DNA from 3 places in the Pseudomonas sp. PVC-5-1 genome. Region 2 is predicted to be linked to each of the others. Evidence: riboswitches for the same ligand, from Rfam matches in the RefSeq annotation. Region 2 holds a riboswitch; each other region holds the start of a gene.
What was found. A riboswitch is a leader RNA that binds a small molecule or an ion and turns the genes downstream of it on or off. The one in region 2 is predicted to bind cobalamin.

Region 1: another riboswitch for cobalamin. It lies ahead of AC2T3R_RS09605 (TonB-dependent receptor); the one in region 2 lies ahead of AC2T3R_RS14065 (CbtB domain-containing protein).
Region 3: another riboswitch for cobalamin. It lies ahead of cobW (cobalamin biosynthesis protein CobW); the one in region 2 lies ahead of AC2T3R_RS14065 (CbtB domain-containing protein).

Annotation. Positions count from the first base shown of each region.
Region 1 covers NZ_CM172024.1:2,111,714-2,118,132, reverse strand. Annotated here, with positions in the region: gene AC2T3R_RS09630 (peptidase C39 family protein) at 1-421, opposite strand, end outside; gene AC2T3R_RS09625 (hypothetical protein) at 587-763, shown strand; gene AC2T3R_RS09620 (TerC family protein) at 896-1,648, opposite strand; gene AC2T3R_RS09615 (hypothetical protein) at 1,678-1,917, opposite strand; gene nhaR (transcriptional activator NhaR) at 2,052-2,945, shown strand; cobalamin riboswitch at 2,980-3,187, shown strand; gene AC2T3R_RS09605 (TonB-dependent receptor) at 3,297-5,423, shown strand; gene AC2T3R_RS09600 (acetyltransferase domain-containing protein) at 5,627-6,419, shown strand, end outside.
Region 2 covers NZ_CM172024.1:3,089,290-3,095,708, reverse strand. Annotated here, with positions in the region: gene AC2T3R_RS14095 (transporter substrate-binding domain-containing protein) at 1-1,294, opposite strand, end outside; gene AC2T3R_RS14090 (response regulator transcription factor) at 1,308-1,922, opposite strand; gene AC2T3R_RS14085 (DUF1272 domain-containing protein) at 2,142-2,384, opposite strand; gene cobM (precorrin-4 C(11)-methyltransferase) at 2,451-3,203, opposite strand; gene AC2T3R_RS14075 (cobalamin biosynthesis protein) at 3,235-3,621, opposite strand; gene AC2T3R_RS14070 (CbtA family protein) at 3,621-4,307, opposite strand; gene AC2T3R_RS14065 (CbtB domain-containing protein) at 4,317-4,505, opposite strand; cobalamin riboswitch at 4,599-4,821, opposite strand; gene AC2T3R_RS14060 (GNAT family N-acetyltransferase) at 4,905-5,384, opposite strand; gene AC2T3R_RS14055 (LysE family translocator) at 5,518-6,138, shown strand; gene AC2T3R_RS14050 (alpha/beta fold hydrolase) at 6,160-6,419, shown strand, end outside.
Region 3 covers NZ_CM172024.1:2,664,893-2,671,311, reverse strand. Annotated here, with positions in the region: gene cobN (cobaltochelatase subunit CobN) at 1-2,589, opposite strand, end outside; gene cobW (cobalamin biosynthesis protein CobW) at 2,593-3,660, opposite strand; cobalamin riboswitch at 3,761-3,973, opposite strand; gene AC2T3R_RS12080 (hypothetical protein) at 4,072-4,431, shown strand; gene AC2T3R_RS12075 (ATP-binding cassette domain-containing protein) at 4,757-6,334, shown strand.

The DNA of each region.
Region 1 (6,419 bases), 980 kb from region 2:
CCGCCGCCACCTGGGTCAACAGCGCGTCCAGCTGCTTGTCCAGCGGATACACCACCATGCCGTAGTCGCGCGCCACCCGGGGGATGCCGGTGTCCAGGGCCTCGGCGCCCTGCGGCAGGTTCAGCGGCTTGTCCAGCAGCCCCGGCGTGATCGGAGCCCCCTGTTGCGACAGCACCGCCGCCAATGCCATGGCCCCGCTGTGGTTGGCGTTGCCACGGTAGAACGGCACGCTGCTGATTTCGACCCGCTGCGGCAGGCCCTTGAGGTTGCCGGAGGGTGCGCTGGCGCAACCGGCCAGGCTGGCTGCAACCAGGCAGGCAGCCAGCAGCCGACGAGGGATGGTCTTGAAGGAAGGTTGCTGCATGGACACTCGCTTGCTCCAACGCCGGGCAGGCAGCGCCCGGCTCTGGCCACCGATCATAGGTCGGACAGCGGCGCGGGTATAGTCCGACACCGCTTAGGAGCAAATCGGACCAAGCAATAGACCTTTGGTCAATGGAACGTCACAGGCGAAAGACTAGACTAAAGCAGTGTCTGGAAGGCCAGCGTCGGCGACCGAGCGCGGCCCGTAGAGATGGAGGCACAGATGAGCCTGACCATGGCAATCCTCATGCTGGTTGGCATGTGGCTGAGCGTTGCAGCCGCCATGCTATGGGGTGTACTGCGTATCGTGCGGCGTCATTCCCACCACCACCTGCCACCGCAGGCCCCCGCCAAGCCACAGCCTGTGCGCCGGTCGCGGCGGCATGCCGGGGTGCACTGACTAAAGATTTTCCCTACCCCCATTCGCGGGCTTGCCCGCTCCCACTGGGGCCGCGTAGCTATCTGGCTGACGCGGCACCTGTGGGAGCGGGCAAGCCCGCGAACGGGGCGCGAGCGCCCCGCATTTTTTACATCAACCTTCAGCCGCCTCACGCTTCAACCGTGCCCGACGGGCCAGGATGTTGAGGATCTCGATCGCCGTCGAGAAGGCCATGGCCGCGTACACATACCCCTTCGGTACATGGGCGCCGAAACCTTCGGCGATCAGCGTCATGCCGATCATGATCAGGAAGCCCAGGGCCAGCATCACCACGGTCGGGTTGTCGTTGATGAAGTTGGCCAACGGGTCGGCGGCCACCATCATGACGATCACGGCAGTGATAACGGCAATGATCATGATAGGCAGGTGCTCGGTCATGCCCACGGCGGTGATGATGCTGTCGACCGAGAAGACGATGTCCAGCAGCAGGATCTGGAAGATCGCCGCGGCAAAGCCCAGGGTAACCGTCGACGACACCTTGGCTTCTTCCTTGGCCCCGTGCGGGTCGACGTTCTCGTGGATTTCCTTGGTCGCCTTCCACAGCAGGAACAGGCCACCGGCAATCAGGATCACGTCCTTCCAGGAGAAGGCATTGCCGAATACTTCAAACACCGGGTCCGTCAGCTGGACGATCCAGGCCACCGTGCTGAGCAAGGCCAGGCGCATGACCAGGGCCATGCTGATACCGATACGGCGCGCCTTGGAGCGGTACTCCACCGGCAGCTTGTTGGTCAGGATGGAGATGAAAATCAGGTTGTCGATGCCCAGCACGACTTCCATGGCCACCAGCGTAGCCAGGGCAACCCAGGCGGTAGGGCTAGCGACGAGTTCCAGCAAGTATTCCATTGTTCAAATCCTGCAGCAGCGGTTGGGGGTCAGATTTCCTGGGTGTCTTCTTTCTTGTCGGCGTCCTTGGGCTTTTGCCCTTCGCTGCCGATGGCCTCGCTCAACGCCTGCTGTGCGGCCTTGTTGGTGTCGTCGATGGCCTGCTTGGCCGACTGCGCGGCCTGGTCGAGCATCTGCTGGGCGGATTTCTCGGCCTGCTCGCAACCGGCCAGGGTGAACAGGGCCAAGGCCAGCACCAGCGGCGTGCCGATGGATTTTAGTTGCAGCATGGGTTCCTCGCTTTTCATGTTCCGGCGGCGCACACGGCGCCTGATGGAGTCGCATTCTAAAGAGCGCAACACATCCGGAAAATTCGTATTTTCAGCGGTTATACTTCGGTTTTTACGAATCCGGAACGATACCGATGCTCAACTATCGGCAGTTGCACTACTTCTGGGCCGTGGCCAAGACCGGCAGCATCGCCCGCGCCAGCGAACAGTTGAACCTGACCCCGCAAACCATCAGCGGTCAGATCAGCCTGTTCGAGCAGACCTATGGCCTGGAGCTGTTCCAGCGCGTGGGGCGCCAGCTGGAACTGACCGAAACCGGGCGCCAGACGCTGATCTATGCCGAGCAGATGTTCCAGCTGGGAAGCGAGCTGGAGGCCATGCTGCGGGCCGGCCCGCAGGAGCAGATCCTGTTCCGCGTGGGCGTGGCGGACGTGGTACCCAAGTCCATCGTCTACCGCCTGCTGGCACCGACCATGGAGCTGGACGACGTGCTGCGTATCAACTGCCGCGAAGACAAGCTCGAACGGCTGCTGGCCGACCTGGCGATCCAGCGCCTGGACCTGGTGATTTCCGACAGCCCCATGCCCAGCCACCTGGACATCAAGGGTTATAGCCAGAAATTGGGCGAGTGTGGGTTGAGCTTCTTCGCCACCCCGGCGCTGGCACACCGCCTGGAAGGCCCCTTCCCCGCCTGCCTGCAGGATGCGCCATTGCTTATCCCCGGGCAGGAGACCGTGGTACGCAGCCGCCTGCTGCGCTGGCTGGGTGAGCAGCAGGTGCAGCCACGCATCGTGGGCGAGTTCGATGACAGTGCCTTGATGCAGGCATTCGGGCAGTCGGGCAGCGGCATCTTCGTCGCGCCCAGCGTGATCGCCGAGGAGGTGTGCCGCCAATATGGCGTGGAGCTGATCGGGCAGACCGAGGCGGTGCATGAGTCGTTCTATGCCATTTCGGTGGAGCGCAAGGTCAAGCACCCGGGAATCGTGGCGATTACCGAGGGGGCACGACGAGAGTTGTTTCACTGGTAACAGGCAGAATTGACGCCCCCGCGTTTCAATGGTCATATGCCCGCCAGTTTCAGGTGCCCTGCGCCGCCGCGCGCAGGGTGAAACGGGAAGCCGGTGCGTCGTGTTGCCCACGACAAGTCCGGCGCTGCCCCCGCAACGGTAAGCGAGCGAACCCTTCGAGATACCACTGTGCACTTGCATGGGAAGGTGAAGGTTTCATGCCCCTCGCAAGCCCGGAGACCGGCCTGGAGCTTCACTTGGCAACCCGCGGTGGGCGGGCGCAGGCCGGTATCCGTGCGTGCGCCTGCGTGCACGGTGCGCCTTTGCGTGTTTTCCACCGGGATCCATTCATTCCTGCAGTAGTGGAACGACATGTCCCGTATCTTCAAGCTTCACCCCTTGGCGGCCTGCCTGGCCGTTTCCCTGCCGGCCCTGGCCGATGACCTCGAGCGACAACCACTGGCCCTGCCCTCCACGGCCATCACCGACACGCTCGACAGCCACGCCATCGACCTGGCCACCCCGACCCAGGCTGGCTCGCGCCTGGGCCTCAGCGCCCTGGAGACACCGGCCAGCACCAGCAGCATCAGCGCCGAGCAGATCCAGCAGCGCAACAACCTCACTGTGCAGGACGCGGTGACCCGCTCACCGGGCATCAGCTACATCGGCTCCCCGGGCGACGGCGGCACGGGCCTGTCCGCCCGCGGTTTTACCGGGCACGGCTCGGTGATGACTTTGTTCGACGGCGCACGCCTGTACACCGGTGCCGGCACCCAGACGTTCCCGGTCGACCCGTGGATGGTCGAGCGCATCGATGTCATTCGCGGCCCGGCTTCGGTGCTGTATGGCGAAGGCGCCACCGGGGCGGTGGTCAACGTGATCCCGAAAAAGCCGTTTGCCGGCGAGGTACGCAACCACCTGCGCCTGGGCTACGGTTCGTGGGACCGCCAGCAGCTCGGCCTGGACAGCGGCGGCAGCCTCGGTGAGCGCCTGAGCTACCGCCTGGCCCTGAACCAGCAAACCGGTAACGGTTGGGTCGACCGCACCCCGTCACGCAGCCTGGCGCTGAGCGCCGCGCTGCGCTTCGATGCCAGCGACGACCTCAGCTTCACCCTCGCTCACGACCGTGGCGATGCGCAGCCTGCCAACTACTACGGCACCCCGCTGATCGACGGCCACTACCGCAGCAGCCTGCGCAAGAAGAACTACAACGTGCAGGACGACGTGCAGCATTACGTCGATGAATGGACACGCCTGAATACCGACTGGACGTTGAACGATCACCTCAGCGCCAGCAACCAGCTGTACTACATCAAGAGCCGCCGTCACTGGCGCAATGCCGAGGAGTACAGCTGGGATGCCGGGCGCCAGCAGCTGCTGCGCGGCAGCTATCTGCAGATCAAGCACAACCAGGAACAGTTCGGCGACCGACAGGCCTTCACCCTCGACCACAGGCTGTTTGGCCTGGCCAGCAAGACCGTGGTCGGCGCCGAGTACAACAAGGTCCGCTTCAACGTTGACAGCAACGCGCCCTACAACGATGTGGGCGGTGACTACGTCGACCCGTGGCAGCCACAACCGGGTTGGTTCCACAGCGCCTCGCCGCTGCGCCCGCAAACGCTGTCCACCACCCACACCTTTGCCCTGTTTGCCGAAAACCGCCTGCAGTTGAGCGATCGCCTGTCGCTGGTCACCGGCGTGCGCCGCGACCAGAACCACATCGACCAGGAAAAACTGACCACCGACAGCCGCAGCGACCGCAGCCTGCAAGGCGGCAACTGGCGTGCCGGGCTGGTGCTCGCGGTCAGCGACGACCTGTCGCTGTATGGCCAGTACTCCACCAGCGAGGATGGGGTCGACAACCTCATCAGCCTCAGCGCCAACCAGATGCACTACGACCTGACCGAGGCCAGGCAGACCGAAGTGGGCCTGAAGCAGCGCTTCTGGGAAGGGCGTGGCGAATGGACATTGGCGGCCTACCACATCGTCAAGAAGAAGCTGCTGGTGGATGACCCGGTCACCCACGAGAAGCAGCAGGCTGGCCAGCAGACGTCCGACGGCCTGGAGGCAACCCTGGAACTGGCGCTGGCGCACCAGTGGCAGGTGTCGGCCAACGCGGCGATCGTGCGCGCAAGGTACGACGACTTCGACGAAATCGTCGGCGGCATGGCGCAGGACCGTGCGGGCAATCGCCCGGCCAATGTCCCGCGCCGTACCGCCAACCTGTGGCTGAGCAAAGGCTTCGGCCAGCGGCTGAAGGCCGGCATTGGCGCGCGTTATGTGGACGAGCGCTACGCCAATACCGCCAACACCCAGAGCGCCCCCGGCTACACCGTGGTGGATGCCGACATCGGCTGGCAGGTGTTGCCGGATGTGCGGCTGGGGTTGCAGTTGAACAACCTGTTCGACCGTGAGTATGTGCAGTCGGCGTTCAGTGGCCAGCAGTGGCTGATGGGGATGCCACGGTCGTACTTTGCGACGGTGGATTACAGCTTCTGACCTGCACTGCCTGCACCGGCCTCTTCGCGGGCTTGCCCGCTCCCACAGGTACTGCACAGATTTCAGAATGGGTGAACTTCCTGTGGGAGCGGGCAAGCCCGCGAAAGGGCCGGTACAGGCCCCACAAAAACAGTTACCAACTCACCACCATTTAGTTATAAGATAACGTTTCAGTTGACATCCATTCCTATCAGCGACCTCCCATGACAAGCGCCAGTGCCACCCCCACCCTGCTCACCCAGCGCCTGCAGAGCATCGACGCCCTGCGCGGCCTGGTAATCCTGTTCATGCTCCTGGACCACGTCCGCGAAACCTTCTTCCTGCACCGCCAGGTCAGTGACCCGATGGCCATTGATACCACCGAGCCCACGCTGTTCTTCAGCCGCACCCTGGCCCACCTGTGCGCGCCGGTGTTCGTCTTGCTGACCGGCCTGTCGGCCTGGCTGTACGGCGAGAAACACCAGGGCCGCGGCGATGTCTCGGCGTTCCTGTTCAAGCGCGGGCTGTTCCTGGTGGTGCTGGAGTTCACCCTGGTCAACTTCGCCTGGACCTTCCAGCTGCCGCCCAGCGTCATCTACCTGCAAGTGATCTGGGCCATCGGCGTGAGCATGATCGCCCTGTCGCTGCTGGTGTGGTTGCCACGTGCCGCCCTGATCGCCGTGGGCGCAATCATCATCGCCGGCCACAACCTGCTCGATGGCCTGCACTTCGGCGTCGAATCCGCCCTGCATGTGCCATGGGCGATCCTGCATGACCGGGGTTGGCTGGAGCTCTCCGAAAACCTGCGCCTGCGCACCTCCTACCCGGTGCTGCCGTGGATCGGGGTCATCGCCCTGGGCTACGGCCTGGGCCCTTGGTTCGCCCGTGGCAGCGAGGCCGGCCAGCGTCAGCATCGCCTGCTGCTGGCCGGGCTGATCGCGCTGCTGGGCTTTGTCGTGCTGCGCCTGGTCAACGGCTACGGCGAGGCGCCGTGGAGCGTTTACCCGGCCGTCACGC
Region 2 (6,419 bases):
CCATCCTGGCCTGTGGGTAGCGTTGTTGCAGCACGGCCCGTTGCGGCGAACCGCGTACCAGGGCGATGCGCATGCCATCCAGCGCCATGGCCTGCGGCGGTGAAGCATTGTCGCCACGGGTGACCAGCACCCGCGGGCTGACCAGGTAGGGGCGGGTATAGCGCAGTTGTTTCGAACGGTCTGTGCTGTAACCCAATGCGCCGATCATCTGCGCATCCCCGCGCGTCAGGCGCTCGATCATTGCCTGCGCCGACGGGCTTTCGACCGGCTTGAAATGCAGCCCCGTGCGCAGCGAGATCTGCTTGAGCAGCTCGAGGGTGATGCCGCTGGGGCGGTGCTTGGTGTCGTTGAAGGTCAGTGGCGCCAGCGAAGTGTTGACCAGCACGCTGACGTTGGGGTTGGCAGCTATCCAGGCTTCTTCTTCGGCGGTCAGGGCGGTGAGGTGGCGCTGCAGCAGCAGGCTGGTGTTGCCACTGCTCCAGCGGCGCAGGATATTCAGGCGTTCGCTTTCGCTGATACGTGCCAGCGCCTTGTTGACCAACTGTCGCAGGCGCGGGTTGTCACTGGCCATGGCAAAGGCAAACGCGCCAGGGGCAACCTGACAGAAGTGATCGATCTTCAGTGTGCCCTGGTAACTCTTGCCAATCGCGAAGTCGGTACTGATGGCATCGCCCAGGTAGGCGTCGGCCTCGCCCAGCTCGACGGCGGCCAACCCGGCCAGGGTCGAGCGATACAGGCTCAATTGTGCCTTGGGGTACAGGCTGCGGACGCTGCTGGCCGGCAGGTAATGATCGACCATGGCCAGGCGCAGGCCGGCGAGGTCGGGGGTGTTCTTCAGGCTGCGCCCCTCGCGTGTGACGATGACTGGCAGATCGTCGGCGTAGCTTGAACTGAGGCTGAGCTGGGCATCCGCTGCCTCGAAGGCGTTGGAGCTGCCCAGCAGGTCGATACGGCCGTCGCGTAGCGCAGCGATGGCTTCGTGGCGGCTGTCGTAGCGTCGTACTTCGATGGTGGTACCCAGCTGTTCTGCGATGATGCCAGCGTAATCGGCGCTGAGGCCTTCGTAGTCGTGCTGGCTGACATTGATCTCCAGCGGTGGGTAGTCGGGGCGCGAACTGCCAAGTACCAGGTGCTGGCGTTGCTGTAGCCAATGCCGCTCTTCGCTGGACAGCGCAAGCGGGGCCGCGGCGCTGACCGAGCGTGCCAGCAACTGGCGAGGTTCGCTGTTTGCCAGCAGCGCGCCGGAACCGGCCAGGCCGATGACCAGTAGGGCGCTTGCCAGCAGGCGCTTCATTGTCATCGAGCGCTCAATAGACGCTGTTGCGCTTGGCCAGGTCGACCATTTCAACCAGTGATTCGGTCTTGAGCTTTTCCATGATGCGGCCCCGGTAGGTGCTTATGGTCTTGGCGCTGAGGTTCATGCAGGTGCCGATATTCTTGTTGTTCTCGCCGCGCGCCAGGCGCCGCAGCACCTCCATTTCCCGGTTGGACAGGCTGGACAGGCGCACTGGCTCGCTTTCCAGCGAGTTGCTGTTGACCGACATCTGCGGGAAGGTCGAGTAGCCCTTGACCAGCGCTTTCAGGGCAAACAGCAACGCCTCGTGGTCTTCTTCCTTGGTGACAAAAGCGCCGATGCCAGCATCCAGGCAGCGCCGCACATACAGGTCGGTGGCCTGGCCGGTCAGCACCATGATCTTGGGCGCCGGCTCCAGGCATTGCAGGCGCTTTATCACTTCCATGCCATCCAGGCCGGGCAGGCCGATGTCGAGAATTACCACATCCGGTCGCAGGTCGCGGGCCACCTGCGCCACCTCGCTGCCATTGCCGACCTCGCCGACAACACGGAAGCGCTCGCGTTCGAGCAACATGCGCAAGGACAGCCGGACGATGGGGTGGTCGTCGACGATCAGCACGGTAGTCATGAAGAAAACTCCTGTCAGGATGTGGTCCGCTTCCTGGATCACTCAGGAATACGTCTGCAAGTGGGGTTATCGGAAGCGCTGCACGATACGACCATTCCCGAAATTTGGTAATGCCGAGTATAGAAGTGTTGAAAGTCCACGTGCTTGTTGTTGAAAAGTCCTACAAAAAGTGGGAAAGACATCACCCTGGCAAAGCGGCGATGCCTGTTTTTGTAGTCGTCATGCGCAGGCGGAGTGTGATTTGCTCACGCGCTGGGTTGAGGCGGGGTTGTTGGCCAGTGCCTGGCCGACCCGTGTCGGGCGTGCCACCAACTGGCCGGTGCAGTTCGGGCAGCGGCCCTGGAAACGGTTTTCGGCGCAGGTGCGGCAGAAGGTGCATTCGAAGGAGCAGATCAGCGCATCGGGGCTGTCACCCGGCAGGTCGGTATCGCAGCACTCGCAGTTTGGGCGTAGGTCCAGCATGGGCATGACTCCTGTTTGCAGGCGGGAAACCGGAGTCTGCTACGCCTGCGGCGAACCTGGCAATGCTCAGTCGCCAGGGCGATACAGGTGGGCGTGCCCGGCGCGATACAAGGCCGATTCGGCAAACGGTGTGTCGCCCAGCACATGGCCCACAAGGATCAGCGCCGTGCGCCGGAAATCCTTGGCCGCGACGCGTTCCACGATATCGCCGAGGGTACCGCGCACCCAGTCCTGGTCCGGCCAGGTGGCACGATGCACCACCGCCACCGGGCAGTGCGTGCCGTAGTGCGGCAGCAGTTCTTCGACGATACGCGACAGGTGCTTGACCCCCAAGTGAATCGCCAGGGTGCTGCCAGGGCGCGCCAGGTCGCCCAGCTGCTCGCCGGGCGGCATCGGCGAGCTGTCACCATAGCGGGTGAGGATAACGGTCTGAGCTACCTGGGGCAGGGTCAGTTCGCAGCCGAGCAGGGCGGCGCTGGCCGCTGTAGCGGTGACCCCGGGGATGATCTGGTAATCGATGCCCAGCGTTTGCAGATGGCGGATCTGCTCGCCGATGGCGCCGTACAGGCTGGGGTCGCCACTGTGTACCCGAGCCACATCCTGGCCTTGCTCATGCGCACTGCGCATGGCGGCGATGATCTGCTCCAGGTGCAGTTCGGCACTGTTGATCACGGTCTCGGCCTGGTGGCCCTCGAGCACGGCGGCCGGCACCAGCGAGCCGGCATAGATGATCACCGGGCACTGGCGGATCAGCCGTTGGCCCTTGACCGTGATCAGTTCCGGGTCGCCGGGGCCGGCGCCGATGAAGTAGACCGTCATGGAAAGTCCTTGCAGGAAAGAGGGGAAGCGTTCAACAGGCCAGGGCGAGGGTAGCCGGGCCCAGTACCTTGCGCGTCAGCAGCAACCTGGCGGTGCCAACCCGCTGGCTGGCCAGGGCCAGTGCCGCACTCTCCGCCACGCCCCAGCAGCCACAGTGGGCATGGGCAGCGGCGGAACGGTGGCTGAGTCGGGGTTCGTAGGGTTGCAACTGCGCGGTATCGTACAACACCAAAGGCAGGCCGAGGCGTTCGGCCAGTTGCTGCAAGCCGGGCTCGTCGGCCTTCAGGCTGATGCTGGCGATGCCTTGCAGGTCGGCCAACGCCAGGCCCTGGGTGGCCAGGGCCTGGCGCAGCAAGATTTCCAGCGTATCCGCCGGGCAACCCCGACGACAGCCGAAGCCGGCGTAGAAGGCAGGCATCAGGCCTGGCTGGAGCGCCGGAACAGCCAGGCGCTGAGCAGGCCCAGGGCCAGCCAGAATGCGGCGTTGGTCAGCCAGGAGGCCACTTTGAACTGGGTTTCCAAGGCGGCGGGGGCCAGGCTCTCGTGCACCTCGGGTTGCGGCGCACCGATCACATGGGGAATGACCAGCAGCACAGCGCCCAGCGCCTTCAGCAACCAGTGGCGAGCGAACACCAGCAGGGCCAGGCCCAGCGCGGTGGCACTGGCGGTGCCGATCCACCAAGCCTGGCGTTGCCCCAGGTCGGCTGCGGCAGTACCTGGCAGTTCCGGCGGCAGGCCCAGGGTCGGGGCTAGGCAGAACACGGCGAAGCCGGCCAGGCCCCAGAGTGCGCCGGTGCCGGCTCGCTTGGGTTCACGCAGGCTGTACAGGGCGGTGAGAATCAGGGCGAAGCCGACCGCGACCACCAGGTTGCCGCCGGTGGTGGACAGCACTCGCTGCCAGCCGTCTTCAGGTGCCCAGGCTTCGGCGCTGTGTTCATGCGCTGCCACTTCGCCAGCATGCTCGTGCTCGGCGACGGGGGCCGAGGATTCGTAGGTTTCTGCCTCGAGAATCAGCGGGGCGACCCAAAAGCTCTGCAGCAGGGTCAGCAGCAAGGCCGCCAGCAACCCGCTGAAGCCCGCGGTGCGGGCAATGCGTGTGATCATCGGGCGTACTCAGTGGCAGGGGAATGCGGCGCTGTGGCGGGTGTCGTGGGCGGCGTTGTGCACGGCCTCGATATGCGAAAAGCCGGCGAAGTACACCAGGCACAGGCCCAGCAGGCTGGCGCCGATGGCGATGACGACACGCTGGCTGAGGGTGACGGGGGTGGTAATGCTGTGTTGCTTGGCGCTGGTGACGGGCATGACGCGTTCCTCTGCTTTTTGTGGGCAACGGGCAAGCGCGGCAGCCCCGAGCGTGGCAGCCCAGGGGAATGCAACAGCGCCCGCCCACCGCGGGGTGTTCATGAACGCCAGGCCGGTCTCCGGGCTTGCGAGGAGGAGCCAGGCTCCTGGAAAGCGTCACCTTCCCATGCCGGGGATCAGGCACAGTGGTACAGACGCTTCGCTCGCTTACCGTTGCGGGGGCAGCACCGGCCTTGTCCGGCCCTGCTGGAGGGCCTGTGACGCACCGGTTTCCCGTTTCACCCCCATCGGGGGCACCTGAACGCGAGGCATAAGGAGACCATGGGGCGGGGCTGGCGTCAATTGCCAGAATCGTTTGCGGGCGCTCCGGCTACCCTGTGGGAGGGAACGCGCGCCCGGTCAGCCTCGGGCAAACGCCGCCAGCTTGTCCCCGTCCAGTCGGTAGCGCACCCACTCATCCTGCGCTTCGGCCCCCAGCTTCTGATAGAAGCCGATAGCCGGCTCGTTCCAGTCCAGTACGCTCCATTCCAGCCGTCCGCAATTCTTCGCCACCGCCTCGCGGGCGATATGCCGCAGCAATTGCCGCCCGGCACCGTCGCCGCGCTGCTCGGGCGTTATGTACAGGTCTTCCAGGTAGATGCCGTTGCGGCCGAGCCAGGTCGAGTAGCTGTAGAAATACACGGCAAAGCCGATTGCCCGGCCATCGCGCTCGCACATCAGGCTATGCACGGTGCTGCCCTCGCCAAAAAGGCTGTGCTCGATATCGGCAACGCTCGCGATCACCTCGTGGCGGGCGCGTTCGTACTCTGCCAGCTCGGTGATGAAGGCAAGTATCTGCTCGGCGTCGGCGCGAACGGCAGGACGGATGGTGAGGCTCATGGGACGGCTTCCTTGATCTGATGGTAGCGGTACAGCGATGTGTATCTACACAATTTAGTGAAACTGTATCGGTCGCAGAAGAGGGCGACTCCGTTAGTGTGACAGCACCCATAAAAAAAGTGGATTGCCTGCCATGCTTGCCTCTGCCGACCTGCTGACCGCCTTCGTGCTGTTCGCCTTCGTGTCTTCCATCACTCCTGGCCCCAACAACACCATGCTGCTTGCCTCCGGGGTGAATTTCGGTGTGCGTCGCTCGATCCCGCACGCCCTGGGCATCAGTGTCGGTTTCATGGTGATGGTGCTGGCTGTCGGCCTGGGCCTGGGCGAGGTGTTCAAAGCCTGGCCGGCGCTGTATACGGTATTGCGTTACACCGGTGCCGCCTACCTGCTGTACCTGGCCTGGAAGATCGCCACCTCCGGGCCGGTCGGCACAGCTTCGTCCAGTGCCCGCAAACCGCTGGGCTTCTGGGGAGCGGCGGCATTCCAGTGGGTCAACCCCAAGGCCTGGGTGATGGCAGTCGGGGCAATCACCACCTACACGCCGGCGCAGGGCTATGTGACCAACGTCATTGTCATTGCCGCCTTGTTCGCCCTGGTCAACCTGCCGAGCGTCGGGGTGTGGGTGATGTTCGGCAGCGCCCTGCGCAACTTGTTGCAGAACCCGCGCTGGCTGATGCTGTTCAATGTCCTGATGGCCTTGTTGCTGGTGATTTCACTGTACCCGCTGCTGTTTGTAGAATCAGCGTTTTCCTGACCCCGCGAGTACAGTAAGCCGATGCAGTTGATCCCCTGGTCTCACGAATGCGCCGAAGGCTTCACCCTGCGGGGCTGGCGAACCCCGGCCAGTGGCAAGCCGTTACTGCATTTTCTGCACGGCAACGGCTTCTGCTGCCTGGCCTACCAGCCATTGCTGATGCGCCTGGGCGAACATTTCGACCTGTGGCTCAGCGATGTACAGGGCCATGGTGACAGCGACCATGGCGGGGTGTTCCGTGGCTGGAACCGGACCGCTGCGTTGGCGGTGGAGGCTTTTGC
Region 3 (6,419 bases), 420 kb from region 2:
CACGGTATAGAAGTTGCGACCGGTGGGCAGCACGTCCAGGCGACCACGACTGGGTGCGCCACTGGGGCCGGCGGGCACGAAACGCCCGGCCAGCGCCGCCAGCAGGCCATCCATTTCGGCGCTGCCGCAGGCGTCCAGGCTGGGTGCCACCGATTCTCGCAGCGTCCGTACCACATCGTGCACCGGCTGCCATTCGCTCTGGGCAGGTAAATGCACGGTGCCGCACAGCGCCTGGTCGATCAACTGCAGCGCCAACAGTTCGAGGCGTTCGCGGGTATCGCCACAGGTGCGCCAAGGCTCGCTGCTCATGGCCTGCAGTTGTTCCGGGCGTGGCCCTTGCCACGGCTGGCCAAGTTCACAATCGAGCGGATCGAAGCCTGGCACCAGCGCCTTGGCCAGGGCCCGTAACAGGCTGGCATTGCCACCGCGACCGTCGCCACGCTCGACCCGTAACAGCGCCAGCAAGGTATCCAGCCGCAGCCGGCCTTCCGGGGACTGGCCGAACACATGCAGGCCATCGCGAATCTGCGATTCCTTCAGGTCGCACAGGTAGGTATCCAGGCGTGGCAGCCATACGGCGGCATCGTCCAGCTGGCCTTCCAGCTGCAGTTCACGGTCAATGTGATTGGCCTTGACCAGTTCGAGAATGTCGCGCTGCAACTCGCGAGCGCGCCGCGGGTCGAGCAGCTGCGCTTCGTAGAACTCGTCGGCCAATTGCTCCAGGTGGCGCAACGGGCCGTAGGTTTCGGCACGGGTCAGCGGCGGCATCAGGTGGTCGATGATCACCGCCTGGGTGCGGCGCTTGGCCTGGGCGCCCTCGCCCGGGTCGTTGACGATGAACGGATAGATGTTCGGCAGCGGGCCGAGCAAGGCGTCCGGCCAGCACTGCGCCGACAACCCGACGCCCTTGCCGGGCAGCCATTCGAGGTTGCCGTGCTTGCCGACATGGATCACCGCGTCGGCGGCAAAGGCATGGCGCAACCAGAAGTGAAATGCCAGGTAGCCGTGCGGTGGCACCAGGTCCGGGTCGTGGTACACCGCGCTGGGGTCCACCTGGTAACCGCGCGCCGGCTGGATGCCGACAAAGGTCAAGCCAAAGCGCAGGCCGGCCACCATCAGCCGGCCACTGCGGTACATCGGGTCCTGCTGCGGCGGCCCCCAGCGTTCCAGCACGGCCTGGCGGTTTGCCTCTGGCAGGCGCTCGAAGGCGGCCTTGTAGTCGGCCAGGCTCAGGCTCTGCGCGCACGGGCGCAGGTCCAGCTGGTCGAGGTCGTTGGTCACGCCACCGAGCAACTGATGGATCAGCTGCGTGCCGCTGCCCGGCAAGTCGGCCAGCGGATAGCCTTCGGCCTGCAGGGCCTTGAGTATGTTCAGCGCGGCCGCTGGCGTGTCCAGGCCAACGCCGTTGCCAATGCGGCCATCCCGGGTCGGGTAGTTGGCCAGCACCAGGGCCACGCGCTTTTGCGCATTCGGCAGGCGCGCCAGTTCGACCCAACGGCGGGCCAGTTCGGCGACAAAGTCCATGCGCTCGGGGTGGGCGCGGTAGCAGACCACGTCGGACTGGCTGCGTTCGCTGCGCCAGGCCATGTCCTTGAAACTGACCGGGCGGGTGATGATGCGCCCGTCCAGTTCGGGCAGGGCAATGTGCATGGCCAGGTCACGCGCCCCCAGGCCCTGCTCGCTGGCTTCCCAGCCGGGCTGGTTGTCTTGCGCGCAGATGGCCTGCAGCACCGGGATGTCGCGACGGAACGGGCGCAGGTTGGGGCGTTCGGGGCTGGACAGGGCAAAGCCGGTGGTGTTGACCAGCACTTCGGCACCCACCTCGTCCAGCCAGGCTTCGACCTGCTCCAGGCAGGCGCTTTCCTTGAGGCTGGCCACGGCGATCGGCAACGGGTTGAGCCCGGCGGCCTGCAGGCGCTGGCAGAACACATCGATGAACGCGGTATTGGCCGCCTGCAGGTGCGAGCGGTAGAACAACAGTGGCGCCACCGGCTGCTCGGGGTGCCACTGCGGGTACCAATCCTCCAGCGTGGCGCTGCCCTTGGCCGGGTGATACACGGCAGTGCGCGGCAGCGGCTGCGGCTCGTCCCAGGCATAGTCGCGGCCCAGCCACTGGCTGGCCAGGCAGTTGAACAGGTTGATGGCGTTGGCCTTGCCGCCCTGGCGCAAGTAGTGCCAAAGGCGTTCGGCCTGCTCGCCGCTGACACTGCCCAGGCTGGTCAGCTCCGGGTCGGGGCGGTCGTCACCCGGCACCAGGATCAGCTGCACGCCACGGCCGGCCAACTCGACCAACTGCTCGACGCCATAGCGCCAGTAGCCGACGCCGCCGTGCAGCGACACCAGGATGACTTTGGCATGGCGCAGCACCTGGTCGACGTACAGGTCGACCGAGGCATGGTTCTGTACCTGCATCGGGTTGGCCAGGCGCAGGCTGGGGTAATCCTCGGGCAATTGCTCGGCGGTATCGGCGAGCAATGCCAGGTGCGAATCGCCGCTGCAGAGAATCACCAGCTCGGCGGGCGTCTGGCCGAGGTCGGCAATGCTGTCATCCGGCACGAAGCCGCCGGGCTGGGTCCGCAGCAGGTGCATGCGTCAGGCGCCCAGTGCCTGGCGCAGGCGCGCTTCCAGCTGGGCGGCGTCAAGGTCCTGGCCAATCAGCACCAGGCGTGTGATGCGCGGCTCGTCGGCGCGCCAGGCGCGGTCGAAGTGCTTGTCGAAACGGGTACCCACGCCTTGCACCAGCAGGCGCATCGGCTTGCCCGGGATGGCAGCGAAGCCTTTGGCGCGCAGGATGCCGAATTCCACCACCAGCTGGGTCAGGGCGTCGAGCAGCAGGCTTTCGTCGGCTTCGGGCAGGTCGATGGAGATGGAGTCGAAGGCGTCGTGGTCATGATCGTCATGGTCATCGCCGTCATGATGCGAATCGTGGTGGGTACGGCGGCCATCGATGTGCGCCTCGGACTCGGCGCCCACGCCCAGCAGCACCTCCAGCGGCAGCTTGCCGCTGCTGGCCTCGATCACCTTGACCGCCGGCGGCAGTTCTTCAGCCACCTCGGCGCGGACCTTGGCCAGGCCTTCGGCGTCGATCAGGTCGGCCTTGTTCAGCACCACCAGGTCGGCGCTGGCCAGCTGGTCGGCGAACAGTTCGTGCAGCGGCGACTCGTGGTCCAGGTTGGGGTCGAGCTTGCGCTGGGCATCGACCTGGTCCGGGTAGGCGGCGAAGGTGCCGGCGGCCACCGCAGGGCTATCGACCACCGTGATCACCGCGTCGACGGTGCAGGCATTGCGGATTTCCGGCCACTGGAAGGCTTGCACCAGCGGTTTGGGCAGGGCCAGGCCGCTGGTTTCGATGAGGATATGGTCCAGGTCGCCACGGCGTGCCACCAGCTCGCGCATCACCGGGAAGAACTCTTCCTGCACGGTGCAGCACAGGCAGCCGTTGGCCAGCTCGTAGACGCGGCCGGTGGCTTCTTCTTCGGTGCAACCGATGCTGCACTGCTTGAGGATTTCGCCGTCGATGCCCAGTTCGCCGAACTCGTTGACGATCACCGCAATGCGGCGGCCCTGGGCGTTGTCGAGCATGTGGCGCAGCAAGGTAGTCTTGCCCGAGCCGAGGAAGCCGGTGACGATGGTGACGGGGAGCTTGGCCAGTGTTTTCATGTCGCATTGCCCTTGGCAGATTGGCGCGGGCATGCAGGACGACAGCCGCAGGCCAGGCCGGCCGGGCTTGTTCGCCACCGGATCACCCCGCCCGGTTGAAAGTCGAAAACGTGACGAGGCAGGTCTCCTGGCTCGCACCGTTCCATGTACCCGCTGGTGCAGCGGGCTGGCGGGATGACGCCTTCCCGCGCGCGGGCGCAGTGGCTGTGTCGATCCGTTGTCGGTGCTTACAGTTGCGGGGGCAGCCGCGGCTTGTACCGCGTTCCCGTCTTAGCTTCGGCCTGGCCGAAGAACCTCGAAGTGGCAAGGCTACGCAGTGGCTGGCGGGTGGTCAACCATTGCTGTCGGGCTGGCCGACAGCAAGTGGCGCAACTGCGTTACAGTGGTGGCTTTGAGCAGCGAGGCCCACCGGTGAAACCCCTGAACAAGCGCGATATGGCACGCCTGGAGCGTGAACTGGTGGTTTGCCTGACCGAAGCCTGCGAAACCGCCAAGGCGGAGATCGTCGGTTTCAGCTGGCTTACCCATCGTCTCGCGCCCGAGAATTTTCCGGCCAGCCTGCGTATTACCTGGGTGTTCGAGCGAGAGGCCGACAAGGCCGCCGCCGTGGCGGGCGACGCGAAGGTGCGCATGCTGGCACTGACAGGCCTTGCGCTGGAGCAGGCCGGCATTCAGCTGGATCATCCGGCCTGGCATGTGCGGTTTGACAGTGAAGAGGCCTGCCAGCAGAGCCACGGGGGCGACTGGACCAGGCGCTTGATGGGGCGCTGAACCAGGGGCATGCGCGGCCCTGGCTCTTGTAGGAGCGGCCTTGTGTCGCGATAGGGCTGCGAAGCAGCCCCAGGGTTTCAGCATAGTGGCACAAATTGCTGGGGCTGCTTCGCAGCCCTATCGCGACACAAGGCCGCTCCTACAGCGCACGCGGCGCACTCGCGGAATCTGTTTTCCGCGACAACGATGCCTCTATCCGTTAGGCTACGCATTCCCCTGTCACGAGGTGTTCGTCCAATGCGCCATTGATGCCGCCGTCCCTTCGACGGCCAGTCTTCAGCCTCCGGTTCGCTCCGGAGATGTCGCGGCATTTGTGGAGTTGTGCATGACGAACACGTCGATCCTGACGCTGGACAGCGTCTCCTTGGCCTTGCCTGACGGCAGGCTGTTATTTACCGACCTCAGCGAAACCTTCGACCAACGCCGCACCGGCCTGGTCGGGCGCAACGGTGTGGGCAAGAGCCTGCTCGGGCAGGTACTTGCCGGCCAGCGCGAACCAAGCAGCGGCCAGTGTCGGCGCCTTGGGCGCATCCATCTTCTGGACCAGCAGGTGATCGAGCACAGCGCCACGGTCGCCGACCTGGCCCAGGTGGGCGCGGTGCTCGCTGCGCTGGAGCGCATCGAGCAAGGCAGCGTCGCACCCAGTGACTTCGACACCGTCGGCGAACGCTGGGATATCCGCGAGCAATTGCAGGGGCACCTGCAACGCCACGGCCTGGGCCAGCTCGACTGGCACCAGCCCGCCCACAGCCTGAGCGGTGGCCAGGCCATGCGCGTGGCGCTGGTCGGCGCCTGGCTCAGCGAAGCGGACTACCTGATCCTCGACGAACCGAGCAATCACCTGGACAGCAACGCCCGCGCCCAACTGCTGAGCATGATCGAAGCCTGGGACCGGGGCTTGCTGGTGATCAGCCATGATCGCAGCCTGCTCGCGCACATGACGCGCATCGTCGAATTGTCCAGCCTGGGCTTGCAGGCCTATGGCGGCAACTACAGCTTCTATTCGGCCCAGAAAGCCAGCCAGACGGCGCTGGCCCAACAGCAACTTGCCCGGCTGAAACAGGAGCAGCAACGCCAGGCGCGCGAACTGCAGCGCCAGCGCGAAGACCTGGAACGTCATCAAGCCCGCGCCGGGCGCAACGCCAGGCACGCCAACCAGGCCAAGATCCTGGTCGACCGCCAGCAGGAACGCAGCCAGGCCACTGCGGGCAAGCAGTGCCGCGACCATCGCGACGCCCGGCAGGCGCTGCAGGGCAAAGTGCGTGACGCCGCTCGCGAAGTCGAGCAGGACTGCGCCATTACCCTGCATGCACCCACGCCGCAGCGTCATCCGGGCCGCGAAGTGCTGGCCTTGCAGGCGCTGCACCTACCCCGCGGCACGCGCAAACCATTGAACCTGCGCTTGTGCCTGGGCCAGCGGGTGGGTCTGGTCGGCGCCAATGGCAGTGGCAAGTCCACCCTGCTCAAGCTGATGAACGGCGAGTTGCCAGCACCGCCCGACAGCCTGCGCCTCAGTGGTGAAACCGCCCTGCTTGACCAGCACTGCAGCGCACTACCAGGCCATACCAGCGTGCTCGACCACCTGCACCAGGCAAACCCGACATTGGCCCAGGGCGACTTGCGCAGCCGCCTGGCGCAACTTGGCCTGGATGCGGCCCGCATCGAACTGCCCAGCGGCCTGCTCAGCGGCGGTGAACGGATGAAGGCAGCACTGGCCGCCGTGCTGTACCGCGAACGGCCGCTCGACCTGTTGCTGCTGGACGAACCCGGCAACCACCTGGACCTGCCGTCGCTGGCCGCACTGGAACACATGATCGGGCAGTTTCGCGGGGCGCTGGTGGTGGTGTCCCACGACCAGGTACTGCTCGACCGGCTGGCGCTGGACGAGTACCTGCACCTGTAGAAGCCGCAATAAATGCATTGCAGGCTATCAATTCGTGACTGGCCGTTCCCGATCTGCCACGGATGTATTATGGTGGCGTGGTGCG